2 regions of the Sporomusa rhizae genome follow, and region 1 is predicted to be linked to the other one. Evidence: a T-box and tRNA genes for the amino acid it is inferred to sense, from the RefSeq annotation. Region 1 holds a T-box; the other holds one or more tRNA genes.
What was found. The T-box of region 1 lies ahead of tyrS (tyrosine--tRNA ligase). A T-box ahead of a tRNA ligase gene usually reads a tRNA of that ligase, here a tRNA-Tyr.
Positions count from the first base shown of each region.

Region 2: it encodes a tRNA-Tyr, which carries the amino acid that the T-box ahead of tyrS (tyrosine--tRNA ligase) is inferred to sense. The anticodon was not compared.

Region 1 is NZ_CP156925.1:5,639,842-5,647,215, forward strand. Features, by position in the region: gene SRRS_RS26385 (GNAT family N-acetyltransferase) at 1-116, opposite strand, end outside; gene SRRS_RS26390 (dicarboxylate/amino acid:cation symporter) at 346-1,599, shown strand; partial or broken gene tyrS (tyrosine--tRNA ligase) at 1,703-2,644, opposite strand; T-box leader at 2,701-2,935, opposite strand; gene SRRS_RS26400 (TetR/AcrR family transcriptional regulator C-terminal domain-containing protein) at 3,021-3,551, opposite strand; gene SRRS_RS26405 (aminopeptidase) at 3,703-4,812, opposite strand; gene SRRS_RS26410 (amino acid adenylation domain-containing protein) at 4,875-7,374, opposite strand, start outside.
Region 2 is NZ_CP156925.1:2,460,881-2,468,254, forward strand. Features, by position in the region: gene nrdD (anaerobic ribonucleoside-triphosphate reductase) at 1-607, shown strand, start outside; gene nrdG (anaerobic ribonucleoside-triphosphate reductase activating protein) at 622-1,158, shown strand; gene SRRS_RS11335 (TIGR03960 family B12-binding radical SAM protein) at 1,237-2,967, shown strand; gene SRRS_RS11340 (hypothetical protein) at 2,969-3,514, opposite strand; tRNA gene SRRS_RS11345 (tRNA-Gln) at 3,620-3,695, opposite strand; tRNA gene SRRS_RS11350 (tRNA-Tyr) at 3,708-3,792, opposite strand; gene SRRS_RS11355 (hypothetical protein) at 4,028-4,342, opposite strand; gene SRRS_RS11360 (hypothetical protein) at 4,441-4,608, opposite strand; gene SRRS_RS11365 (hypothetical protein) at 4,766-4,912, opposite strand; tRNA gene SRRS_RS11370 (tRNA-Pro) at 5,542-5,618, opposite strand; gene SRRS_RS11375 (NlpC/P60 family protein) at 5,787-6,494, shown strand; gene rsmD (16S rRNA (guanine(966)-N(2))-methyltransferase RsmD) at 6,646-7,260, shown strand; gene coaD (pantetheine-phosphate adenylyltransferase) at 7,280-7,374, shown strand, end outside.

The DNA of each region.
Region 1 (7,374 bases):
CTGTCTTCAAATGATTTCCGGGGTGCCGCTTCGGTTTCCGGAAAACAGATTGCTTCTATCTCCGCTACATGCTGTATATCTTTAGCAATAACTGATCTAATTATTATTTCCGACATAGTATTCTCCTTTTCCCCATAAACTTTATCAAGTGTAAAACACCTCAGCTATCTTGTCTAAGCAAAAAAACATACTACTGTATAGTATACCATCAATGCTTACTAACACGAAATCTATCATAGATATACATAACAAATTTAGAGGTTTTAACTATTTCACGTGGAATAGTTTTGAAATTAATTACCATAATAAGCATTTATAATAAATTAGGGAGGAAGATAGCTATTTATGAAATTATTTTCTAAGGATTATTTATTTTCCGCAGTATTGTTAGGGTCTGTTCTTCTAGGTGGAGTGGTTGGGATCGTTTTAGGTCCAAAAGCTTCTGTACTCAAACCCTTCGGCGATTTGTTTGTCAATCTGTTATTTATGATTATTGTACCGATGGTGTTTTTTAGTATTGCGTCAGCCATTGCTTCAATGAGAGAAATAAATCGCTTAAGCAAGATCATGGGCAGCATTCTTCTTGTTTTCTTTGTTACTGCTTTAATTGCATCTACTCTGGGTCTTGGGGTGGCTTTAATAATGAATCCGACAGAGGGAATCAATTATTCCTCTTTGCAAAGTGTCGTGCAATCTGAACCAAGCAGCCCGGAAAAGACAAAAACGCCCGGCGTTTTGGAGCAACTCGTCAAAACCTTTACCGTAACTGACTTCCCATTAGTTTTGTCTAGAGAACATATTTTACCGTTAATTATCCTGGCAGCTTTAACAGGCCTTTCCACCGCATTAGTGGGCGAAGCAGCTCAACCAGTTACTGCTTTTCTGTCGGCAGCAACCCAGGTTATGATGAAGTTAGTCCAACTTATTATGTATTATGCGCCAATTGGTTTAGGTGCTTATTTCGCTAATGTGGTTGGTGAATTAGGAACACAAATCTTACACGGTTATTTAAAGACTTTTATTACTTATTTAGTGTTGACAGGTATCTATTATTTTGGTTTTTTCACTTTATATGCCTATATTGCTGCAAAAAAGAAAGGGGTCAAAGCTTTCTGGCGTAACGCACTATCCCCTTCGGTTACAGCTATCGCCACTTGTTCAAGTGCTGCTTCCATCCCAATTAATATAGTAGCAACCAAGGCGATTGGCGTACCTAAAGATATGGTTGAAACCATTATTCCTTTAGGTGCTAATATTCATAAAGATGGCTCGGTTTTCGGTGGAGTTTTAAAGATCACCTTTCTGTTCGGCCTCTTTGGCATGGATATGAGCAGTTTCTCTACCTGTATAGGCATTATTGGCGTATCCTTCCTGGTTGGTGCTGTTATGGGTGCGATACCCGGCGGTGGTATGATTGGTGAAATGCTGATTATTAGCGTATATGGATTTTCACCGGAAGTTCTCCCCATTATTGCTGTCATTAGCACGATCATTGATGCTCCGGCAACCTTGTTAAATTCTACAGGCAATATAGTATGCTCCATGCTGATTGCCAGATTAGTAGAAGGGAAAAACTGGATGACAAAGAAATATGCATAAAAAAGTTATGAAAATCGCCAAAAAACCCGCTAAAACAAAAACTTTTAGCGGGTTTTCTGTTTGCCCTGATATCTACTCTCTGTCAGGGCTGTTTACCTTGATGAGAAGCACTCTTTGCCTTATAGGCTTCTTCTTCACCATGAACCAACTTAGTCAGTTCATACGCCAATATTTCTTTGGCTTCGGTTAGTTGACAGCCTTCCCAGTTGTCCATGGCGTCAATCTCTTTAAGTGGCAAGAAGGTAAGCATACGCATGCACTTGTGAACATCAGCGTCACCAATAGTACGCCAATACTGGAAAAATTCCGAGGGGGAGGTTTTGTTAGGATCAAGCCAGACAGCACCTTTTGCGGTCTTTCCCATCTTATTGCCTTCGGAATTCATTAGCAGTGTAATTGTCATGGCATAAGCATCTTTTCCTAGCTTACGACGAATCAGTTCCGTACCACCCAACATATTAGACCACTGGTCGTCTCCACCAAATTGCATATTGCACCCGTAATTCTGATATAGATAATAAAAATCGTAGGACTGCATACTCATATAATTAAACTCTAAGAAGGACAGCCCCTTTTCCCTTCTCTGCTTATAGCATTCTGCACGTAACATATTATTCACAGAAAAGCAGGCTCCAACATCACGAAGAAAATCAATATAATTCAGTTCTAAGAGCCAGTCGGCATTGTTAACCATAATTGCCTTGTCGTCACCAAATTCGATGAATCTTTCCATCTGTTTCTTAAAACAATCGCAGTTATGCCGGATTGTTTCCGGTAACATCATAGAACGCAAATCCGTTCGACCAGATGGATCACCAATATAGCCTGTTCCGCCCCCAAGAAGAACAACCGGTTTGTTTCCCGCCATCTGCAAACGTTTCATAAGGCATAGTGCCATAAAATGACCAACATGCAAGGAATCTGCCGTTGGATCAAAGCCAATATAAAAGGTTGCATTGCCACTATTAATAAGTTCTTTAATTTCTTCTTCGTTTGTAACCTGAGCAATCAAGCCACGAGCTGCCAGTTCATCGTAAATTTTCATTATAACAACTCCATTACCAAAAATTCATAATAAAAATACCCTCTGCTCCATTCGGAACAGAGGGCAGAATTGCGGTACCACCTCTGTATCGGAAATTCCTCACAGAATTCCCCTCATCAAGTGCAACAACACACTCGCACGCTGTATCGGGCATACCCGTCAAACCCTACTAAACTATTCAGGCAGCGGCTCCAGGATGTATTCGTGTCAGTACGTCTGCAGCCTCTCACCAACCGGTTGCTCTCTGAATGACGTAAGTCTTGACCTACTTCTTCCCTTCATTGCTTTTGATAATTTAATTTTATTAAATTCTAGTTGATTAAGCAGTAAAAGTAAAGCCACAGAATGACACATGTGTGACATTTTATAATTTCTTTCAATCAATGTACGTGAGAATATTCTTTGGCAACGTTTGTTTAAGCAGCCAAACCAGTTTACTCTTTTCCATTTTCATTCCGCCAAGCAGCCATTCGATAACCATATCAGTGCCACCGCGTGAGGCGATGTCAATAGCAAAACGCATAATCTCCGTAGATATATCAGCACCCTTACTCGTCAAATATTGCTCATATGTTTTTTTCGTTATCGCAATGTCATAACTACGAAGGCCGTTAATATCATGGCTTGCATAAGCATTTTTTAGTACACTCTGTTTTTCTTGATAAATTTCAAGGCAGCGCAACAATGCCTCCTCCCAAGTAAGGTCATCTGTTACACGGCCAAAACTAGCTTTGTAAAACTGGGCAAAGTACCAACTGGCAAGATCATATTTATCTCTAAAGTGGCGGTAAAAGGTTTTCCTTGAAAGCGATGTTCCTGCTACAATTTCACTGACTTGAATATCATCGAGGTTCTTCTTAAGCAGCAGTTTTTCCAGCGATTCTGCTAGCATTTTTTTACTATTCATAGTAGTTCTCCATAAATTTGGCTGCCAAAAGGGCGTATTTGTGTCCCATCTAGTCCAAAATATAACTTTATTCCTGATTCAAATATCTGCCCTTGTTACTTCTATCTACTTTACTGCACCAAAATGGCAGGGATAACTGGACATTTAAGCCTTACAAGAGGTTTTCGGGATTTAACCCGGCAAGTTCCGGAATGACAAACAGGCCGTCTTTGCGGATGAGCCGGTCATCAAACCAGATTTCCCCACCACCGTACTCCTGAGTTTGGATACAGACCAAATCCCAGTGGACGGCGGAACGATTGCCATTAAAGGCGTTTTGATAAGAATTCCCCGGGGTGAAATGGAAACTGCCCCTAATCTTTTCATCAAACAGGATATCGTTCATGGAGGTTGTGATATAGGGATTAACGCCGAACGCAAATTCGCCAATATAGCGGGCGCCTTCGTCGGTATCCAAAACTTTGTTTAAATTTTCGGTTTGATTGGCGGTGGCGTTCACGATTTTCCCGTTGACGAAGTCAAAGCGCACATGTTCATAAGTAATACCGCCCTGCAGGGAAGGTGTATTATAGGTGAGATAACCATTGACGGAATCTTTTACCGGCGCGGTGTACACTTCCCCGTCGGGAATATTAATATGGCCGGAGCATTTTACAGCCGGAATGCCCTTGATGGAAAAATGCAAGTCGGTCCCCGGGCCAATAATGTGAACCTTGTCGGTTGCATCGAGCAGTTGAATTAACGGCTCCATGGCCTGATCCATTTTGGCATAGTTGAGGTTACAAACGTTGAAATAGAAATCCTCAAACGCTTCCTGGCTGGTGTTCGCTAGTTGTGCCATCGAGTTATTGGGGTAGCGCAGCACGCACCACTTTTTCGTCACGCGGATGTCCGTATGAACCGGCTTGCTCCAGTATTGCTGATACCATTGCATTTTTTCGGCGGGTACATCGGCCAGCTCGCTGATATTCTGGGCGGAGCGCACGCCGATATAGGCGTCCATGCTGTCCATACGCGCAGCTTCCCACAAGGCTATCATTTTTAGCTGCTCAATGGTTGCCTCTTTTAACAGTTGACGGAGAATTGAGTTGCTTTTAATGGTAACAAACGGGATGCCGCCGACCCGGTAGGCTTCTTTGATCAATTCTTTCGCCAGCGGCAATCCATCATCAAACAATTCGATCAAAATCTTCTCCTGCGGCTGCAAACGAACCGAATATCCAATCAGATTTCTCGCTAACTCGCGGACTCTTTCATCCATGATATATTCCTCCTTGTGTGATTAAGATATGGTACAAGGGATTACCCTTAACCCGTCTTGCCTCAACCTGCATCCAGTGATGAAATCACGGTAGGCTCAGAATAGGTAGTTAAAACCCTAGAGATTATTAGGGCATTTAAACTCACAAATTCATTGGAAAGCATGGCAATATGATCGCCATAACCGTCAATAGGATAAAATGACTTTTTGCTGCATATACGCCAGTTTGCATACTCGATCATTTTTTCGTCCCGCTCGTCTACAGCCCGAAGGTTAATTATGTCTGCAGAAATCGGTACAGAAAAATCAATAGTACCAAAATGTTCAAGGCATTTTTTCAAATCATTTATCCACGCCTGACAACTATTCTCCTTATTTCTATTTTTGAACATGTTATCGGTCATCTCTTTTATAACATCGTTTTTGTTATCGGCGTTTATGATATAACTGTCTAACATAATTACAGCTGCTACCATGATACCACGTTTTTCCAATTCCTGTACAACGGCAAAGGCAACGACTCCCCCGGAAGAATAGCCGATTAGCACAACCGGATCATAACCCTGACGATTTCGTTCAATATATTCGGCGAAACTCTTTATTGGCAAAGGCCGCGTATAATCCACCTGCAAACTGTGGAACGAATACTTCGTAATGTGGTTTGCCAACGTTTGATATTCGCTTTCATCCCCTAGTAGGGAATGAAAGCAAAACAGGTTATGTCCTGTTGCGTTATATACTTTGCCTTGAGTATTTTCATCCCGGTTCTTTTTCTTTATTTGCATCTCTACATAGTGTGCAATGGCGGTTATCGTTGGCTGGGCAAAAATAAATTGTACCGGCACTTCCACTTCCCATTCTTGCTTAATCCTTGTCACAATCATCACAACACCGAGTGAGTCCCCACCGACTTCAAAAAAGTTGTCATCTATCCGAATTCCTTTTTGCCCTAAAACCACTTCAAATATGGCAAGCACCTTTTTCTCATAGTCAGTAAGAGTTTGGTCGTCATGCTCTAATTTATTTGGCTGGTTTGATAAGATTTTTCTTAATTCGTTGCGGTTAACCTTTCCATTTTCATTGAGCGGAATATCGGGAACGGGTAATAAGACGCGGGGCACCATATATTCAGGCATAATATGCTGTAAATCGGTCCGAATGGAAGCAGCCGGAATATCGGGCAAGGGAATATAAAACGCAGCCAGATATTTACTTTTTCTCGCATCTTGGGCGTCGATCACGGCAATACTTTTCACTTTACCTGTGTTCATTATTTGGGCTTCCACCTCGCCCAGTTCGATCCGGTGTCCTCTGATTTTGACCTGATTATCCTTTCTGCCGACGAACATTAAACTGCCGTCTGCCAGCCAATAGGCGAAATCCCCGGTTCGATAAAGGCGACCGGCTTTTGCGAACGGATCGGTTACAAACTTCTCCTCTGTTAATTCCGTCCGCTGCCAGTACCCCTGCGCGACTCCGTCTCCCCCCACACAAAGTTCGCCGATCGCACCAACCGGCAGTGGTTGTAAACAAGGATCAAGGATATATGCGGTTGAATTACTGATCGGCCTGCCTATCGGAATTAGTTCGCCGGTAACACGATGTATCGGATGCCAGGTCGAAAATGTAGTATTCTCCGTCGGTCCATAGACATTAATCATCTTTACTTTTTGTTTACGGTTGAACACTTTACCGATATGCTGAGGGGATAAAACCTCGCCGCCAACTAATAAAACATCAACCTGATCAAAAATATCTTCCCGCTCATCCACCAGCTTATTAAATAAGGCAGTTGTTAAAAACAAAGCACTTACTTTTTCTTGTACCAGGATACGACCAAATACATCCGGCGACAGTATTTCATTCTTTTCTGCAACGTACACGCAACCGCCATTTAATAAAGCGCCCCATATTTCAAAAGTATTTGCGTCAAAACCTACCGCGCCACCCATAAGCATTTTGCTGCCCGCACTGAGCGTCACATAATCAGGATTCTTCACCAAACGCACTACATTTTGATGGGTAATCAGAGTTGCCTTTGGATTGCCGGTTGTCCCTGAAGTATACATGACATACGCTAAATCATTAGGTCCGCAGGGTACCCGGTTATGTTGTTCATTATTTCCTGATGTAATATCGTCAGGTATTCGCAGGATAGCCCCGGTGTATTCCTCAGGCAGTACCGCCTCCCTATCGGCAAGAACAAGGTTGATCTGGCTGTCTTCAAGGATAAATTTTTTTCTCTCCGGCGGATAATCAGTGTCGATCGGCAGATAAGCGGCCCCGCTTTTTAAAACAGCGAGAATACCAATAACAAAATTAACCGATCGCCCCGTCATAACTCCGACAAAACTATTTTTTCCAACGCCTTTTTTCAGTAGTTTCGACGCTGCTGTATTGCTGATTTGGTCCAATTGTTTATAGGAATATTGTTGTGCTGCCGATTTTACAGCAATTTCACCGCTATATTTCGCGACCGTCTCCGCAAATAAATCCGGAATGCTATTATTGGGATACTCGCGCTTCGTATTGTTAAACTCATATATGACCTGCTGATATTCG
Region 2 (7,374 bases), 2.7 Mb from region 1:
TTTAACTGCTTTAACCGGATATCATCATGGGGAAAACGAAGAAGCCCAGATTATGGGTGAAGAAATTGTGGCATTTATGCGGGATAAAATGGACCGGGCAGCAGAACATTATGATTTGAACTATACATTATTGGCGACCCCGGCTGAAGGCTTATCAGGACGCTTTGTTAGAATGGATCGCCGTGAATATGGTATTATCCCAGGAGTTACAGATAAAGAATATTATACGAATTCATTCCATATACCTGTTAACTATCCGATTAGTGTTTTTGATAAGATTCGGATTGAAGGTGTATATCACAAGTATGCTAATGCGGGGCATATCAGCTATGTGGAATTTGGAGCGCCGCCTGTTAATAATCTGGGGGCTTTGGAAGAGATCATTCGTTATATGCGAAAATGTGATTTTGGATATGCTGGCTTTAACTATCCTGTTGATTTTTGTGAAGGCTGTGGACATTTAGGGGTAATTGACACTGAGGAGTGTCCTTCATGTGGAACTAGCAATGTGCGTCGAGTTCGGCGGATTACTGGTTATCTTAGTACGGTTGACCGCTTTAATGACGCTAAATTGAACGAATTAAATCAAAGAGTAAGACATATCTAAGGTAGGGAAAATGTATGGAAATTAGGCTTGCTGGAATAACAGAGGAAAGCGTTGTTGATGGCCCAGGCTTACGCTTGGTAGTTTTTGCACAGGGCTGTCCACATGGGTGCTCAGGTTGCCATAATCCCGATACTCATGATAGTAATGGCGGTTACGTTGTTGATATAGAAGGGCTTTTTAACCATATTGAAAAGAAGGTTCTTCACAACCGGTTATTAAGGGGTGTAACATTCTCGGGTGGAGAACCGTTTCTGCAACCTGAACCATTAGTTCAGCTGGCAAAACGCCTAAAAACGTTGGGGCTTGATATCGTCACGTATAGTGGCTTTAGGTTTGAACAGTTAACGGCAATGGCTTTAACGAATAAAGCTGTAGGGCAACTCCTTAAACAAACCGATATACTTATAGATGGAAAATACCGTGAAGCTGAGCGTGATTTAAGCTTAGCATTTCGTGGTTCCCGTAACCAGCGCTTGATCGATGTGAAGGCAACTTTAAAAGTTATGAAGGTCGTCCTCTGGGAAGATGCTTTGCAAAAGCGCTGGGCCTAAATGCTGCTATAATTTTAATAAATGTTTGTATACTATTGTAATGGTATAGTTACTACGATAAAGGTGGATGTGATTAACATGTCATGGCAGCTTAAAGAACGCCTGCGAAAAATTGTGGCGGCAGAACAAGGAACAATGGTCTATGCTCCCGGGTCTCGCCGGCCTATGGCGCTTGTTTATCCGAATACTTATCACGTGGGGATGTCCAATCTAGGACTGCATATTATTTATGAGCAAGTAAACAGCCGGGGCGATACTGCCTGTGAACGGCTGTTTTTGCCTGATAAAAAGACCATGGATGAATATGTTCGGACAAATACGCCTTTATTAAGTTTGGAAAACCAGCTGCCCTTGTATGAATTTCCGCTGATTGCCTTTGCTGTCTCATTTGAAATGGATTATTTTAATATGATTAATATATTAGCTACAGGTAAAGTTCCAGTGTTGGCGGCCGATAGGCAAGAAGGCGATCCGCTCGTTATTATTGGCGGACCGTGTGCTACATTTAACCCCGAACCATTGGCTGACTTTGTTGATGCTTGTATTATTGGAGAAGGGGAAGAAGTAATTCATGAGTTTTTAGACACTTATTACGATGGTTTAAACAGTGGTTTGTCGAGAGAAAAACTTTTATTAAAGTTAGCTAATATAGAAGGAGTATATGTACCGAGATTTTACCGGCCGATATATGATGCTGCGGGCATAGTTAATCGATATGAGCGCTATGACGGTATCCCGGCTAACGTAAAACGCCGCTATATAAAAGATTTGAGCAGCTACCCTGGCCAAACTGTTATTGTAACTGCTGATACTGAATTCAGAGATATGTATCTAATTGAAGTTGCCAGGGGCTGTGGCAGGCATTGCCGATTCTGTATGGCAGGGTACTGTTTCCGTAACCCACGGGTACGTTCTTTAACACAAATTACCGAAGCTGTGAAAAAAGCTAAGCTGTTTCAGGCAAAAGTTGGGCTGATGGGAGCGGCGATTTCAGACTATCCTGAAATTGATAAATTGTGTCAAATAATATTGGATCAGGGTCTAACTATGTCAGTTGCATCACTTAGAGCTGATTCGCTCACGCAATCGTTGGTAGAAGCGTTAGCTTCCAGTGGTCACAAAACAATAACGTTAGCGCCGGAAGCTGGCAGTGAACGCTTGCGCAAAGTGATTAATAAACAGATTAGTGATGAACACCTGTATCAAGCAATAAAAGCTGCGGCAACAGCCGGCATTCCGCATGTTCGGTTATATATTATGGTTGGCTTACCGGGGGAGACTGATCAGGATATAGAAGCCATTGTCGGGATGGCACGTAATATCAAGGCATACATGGAGGGGTTAGGCAGTAAGGGGTTGTTGACTTTAAGTATTAATCCTTTTATCCCCAAGCCATTTACACCATTCCAATGGCTGCCTATGGCTCCCCTGGAGATAGCTTCATCCAGATTAAAATACATTCAAAGCACATTAAAAAAGGTTAAGGGAATTGAAATTTTAATTGAACATCCTAGGGAGGCCTACATTCAAAGCGTACTGGCGCGAGGAGACAGAAAATTAGGATCGGTATTACTTACGGCCATGAATAATGGTGGTACAAAAGGATGGAAACAAGCAATCAAAATTCACAAAATTGATGAAGACTTCTATTTATATCGTACTAGGGGAGAAACAGAAATTCTTCCTTGGGATAATTTAGACATGGGTTTTGATATGTCATATTTGTTGTCAGAATATCGACAAGCCCAGGCAGAAAAATACACCCAGCCATGTGTTGCTGGGTGTAAAAGGTGTGGTGTTTGCAAATAAATTAGGATTTATTAATACTAATAATTTTAAATATCTCGTCAAGCTCACCGTCAATTAAACGAGAAAACTTATTAAGCATAGTATCCATGAATCCGAATTTAGACTCAGCCTCCTTAGGCTGAGTAATTTTTTTTCCAACAAGATAGTCTCCCTTGCTAACGTCAAATGCTTTAATATCAGCTGAAATATCCAGGGGATAGAGAGTCAGGAGTAAGACATAGGATACATCGTTAATTTTTCCGAAATCTTGAAGTTTTGTAGGATTAGGGTTGCTAAAATCATCAATTCCTGCTTTTTTCAGTTCTCGTAAAACACTGCTGCCTGAGAGTATCATTCCATCCATCATTACCAGACTAGACTTATATTGAATAAACTTATTGATTCCGGCTTCCAAAAGATCAACACCTATTATATCTTTGTTGGCAGTGTCGATATGTACAGCTACGGCGACAAAGGAGCTGGTGACAATTGAACTTTGTCCCGCGAAACAGGGGGTTGTCAACATTAATAGCAGTATAAGACAAATAATAAACGAATTTTTTGCCATATTAATCCTCCATGAGTATCTTTTAGATAATTGTAAAGTTGAAGAGAATATGCAAGTAATTGAATAAAAACAAAAAAAAGCAGGCAACATGCTCTGCTTTAATTTTGGCAGGGGCGGCTGGACTCGAACCAACGCATGACGGAGTCAAAGTCCGTTGCCTTACCGACTTGGCTACGCCCCTATATAAATAAAATGGTGGAGGGAGGTGGATTCGAACCACCGAAGTCAAAGACGGCAGATTTACAGTCTGCTCCCTTTAGCCACTCGGGAATCCCTCCAATTCAAACCAGAAGCCCTATTATCAAACTGAAAATTTCTACAACGTGACATATTATATCATGTACATTTGGCAAATGCAAGATTATAGTTTACTTTTATTTTATGTTGATAATGTGGTATTTTGTTTTGTCCGAAACTTATTCGCTTCTTGGGCTTTTGTTATATATTCCGTTTGGCAGATTGATTTTAGGTACGTTTATGATTATAGATAGGTTATAAAAGCGTCAATTGCATTTACCTATAAGTGGTATTTTGCAAATCTTTGCTAATTTGGATAGTGTGCTTGCTTTTACCACGATCAAGTTGAGCTGGTCTAGCAGAGCCTGTTGAGGGAGAAACTGGAATTCCATTAAGATTAACAATGCCGTTTGCCTGGTTATCTAAATCTGCATTTTTGGATTTTTTCTGAGAGGAGCCTTCTTGGGATTGGGAATTATCGAACGACTGGGAGAGGCTGTCCCGAATTAGTGATGTCTCGATACCGCTGGTGTCAAACACTTTCTTTGGACTTGTTGGTTGTGTGTTTGGGCTACGACTGTTATTGGCCATTAAAATCACCTCCAGCAATAGTGTTACCAATGAAAGATTAATTAAACTTTTTCAGCTGGTGATGGGGTGATTCAAAAAAAAAGCCGGCATATGCCGACTTAAAAATGCTGAGTAGAAACTTTGGGTGGTTCGATAGTATGATTTTCTTTCTTTCTCGGTGGTGCCTCAGGATTTTCCTGGACGCCAACATTTCCGGTAATATACTTAGCTTCGGTATTAGGTAATTTTTTACCGAATTTTTCACCATAGTTTCCGGAGCTTTTCAAAAGAATCACCTCCAAGGTTAGTATTACCCAAACGTTAGTAAAAATCTGAACTTAATTTGGTATCATTTAAAGCAGTAAGTTCTAACTAACCCAATATGTGGAAGTGGTTTCATTTGTGCAAAAGTAGGCTGACCTCCAGGGGCATTAGAATAATTAATTACATTCTTACTGGTCTACTTGCTCTACGAACAGCTAGTAATGCTTGAGTCACCACTTGTTCAATTTGACGTTTGCCGAGTCCCAGGGGGCGAACCATATTTATAACTTCGCTTCTAAATTTTTGTTCATTGAAATCAATGATCAAATTATCACCACCTTCTAATTCAGGTTACTTTATTATACTGATTATGTTGTTAAGAGGTGATAGTTAAAAAAAATAAGTAAGAAGCCGAACTATTAGTTTCTACATAAGGAGCAGGAGACGAAAAGCTCTTCGGCAAAATGAAATATTTCCGGCATATCCCTAACGAAGTCACTCAATTCAAGGTTTTATCTCTCACAGTTCAGACAATATAACGGTTGGAGTTATGTCTATCGAAGCCGGCGGCAAGATATTTGACATCGTGGCCGCACTAAAAGCAAGCATAAACGCCATTAAAGAGCAGGAAAAACCGAAAAAGAAGCGAAAAAGCGGGTAACTTCATGGTTTTTCGCCAGACGAAGTGATTTATTGGGCGTTAGCTTAATTTAACAGCATTGACTTCAAGCATTTGTGTGCACCAATGGTTTTGTTTTTACATAACATATAATAAGGAAGGAAACTTACTAGCGCACAAAATAAAAACAACCTCTTAATACTAAAGAAGAGGTTGTAAAATACGTTTTTTTCTTAACTTTCGTCGTTCGTTAGAATAACGGCTAGGAGTTGACTACTCATTGTGCTTTTTAAAGATTTATCCACAGCTCGGGTTGCCTGGATTCACTAGATTAAACTGGTCGGGGCGACAGGATTCGAACCTGCGGCCTCTTGGTCCCGAACCAAGCGCGCTACCAAACTGCGCTACGCCCCGGCTCACATTTATTAAGTATACACATTCATAATGTCCTTGTCAACAGCGAAGCTTGAGTAAATTTTATTTAAAATTTCTCTTAGCTTCTTATGAGTCTTTTGTCCTAAAGGAATTTTTTTGCAAATGTCGAAAGGAAAGAAGAAAAGTAGAATCGATGGAGGTATGTGTTTGAAGATAGTAAAAATGGTTTTTTTAGCGTTTATCTGTGCGTTTTTTCTACTAAGTACTCCCGGTAAAATGGCTTTTGCATCAGGAGAGGAAATGCCTGTAATAAGGCAGGGAGATGCAAATGCGGCGGTTTATACTTTACAGACTGAATTAAGAAGATTTGGTTTTTATCATGATGACGTTGATGGAAACTTTGGCGAATATACTAAATATGCTGTTATAAAATTTCAACAAAATGCTGGAATCGAAGATGACGGTATCGTTGGTTCAGGTACATGGCGGGCGCTTCGCAATTACTCAGGTAATGGCGAAATAAGTCGTGGTAATACTGAGAGAAAAGGCGGGCAACAAATTGCTAATTTTGCTCGCAGCTTTTTAGGTATACCATATGTATGGGGGGGAGCGGCTCCATCTGGATTTGATTGTTCTGGTTTTGTATATTATATTTACAACTGTTATGGAGTTTTGTTGCCGCGAGTTGCCGATGAACAATACTATTTCGGACATCGTGTAGCGGCTGCTGATATTCAACCCGGAGATTTGGTTTTTTATAGTACGTATATGCCCGGTCCTTCACATGTAGGTATATATGTCGGAAATGGCCAATTTATTCATGCGAGCTCTGCCGCTGGCAAAGTAACGTTGACACCAATGTCCAAACCGTACTATCAGGAACGGTTTTTAGGTGCTTTTCGCATTAGCCGATAACTATGATCATAAAAATAGCCGGTTATCCGGTTATTTTTTGTTTGTTGGGCGTTAAGGCGGGAATAATAGATAGACAAAATATTAAATAATTTTTTTTGCAAAAAAGTGCCACAAGTAGTTAAATGTGCTAAAATGTTTATGTTAAAAAGAAATTCAGGCACAATTTGAGGTAAACATGCGGATTATAACAGGGATTGCCAAAGGAGTTAAGCTTAAAGTACCAAAAGGTCTGGATGTTCGCCCTACAGCCGACAGGGTTAAGGAGTCTATGTTTAATATTCTCACCACCATGCCGTTAACGATTACCAAAGTGGCAGTAGTTGGTGCTAAGGTGTTGGACTTGTTTGCTGGAACGGGAAACTTAGGTCTGGAAGCTTTAAGCCGTGGGGCTGAGCATGCGCTATTTATTGACCATAGTTCTGCGAGTCTTGCGGCTATTCGCGACAATATTTGTACTACCAAATTAAGTGAATTGGCTGAAGTTCAGCGTGGTGACTCCGTTAAAATGTTGGCTAAGTTAAGCCAATTGGGGCGGACATTCACGCTGGTTTTTGTGGATCCTCCTTATAATCAGGGGTTAGTGAACGAAGTGCTTCTCAAACTTGATACGATAAATCTTTTAGAAGATGGTGGAATAATTGTAGTAGAGCATTCCAAACATGAAGTGATAAATATTGAATGGAACTATTTAAAGTTGATTCGTACGGAACACTATGGCGAAACATATGTAACATTTTTGTTGCGAGAATGTGCGTGCACTATTTAGCAATAGGGAGGCATTTAACATGCGGATAGGAGTTTGTCCTGGAAGTTTTGATCCGGTAACTAACGGTCATTTAGATATCTTTTTACGGGCTAGCAAAATGTTTGACTTAGTAAT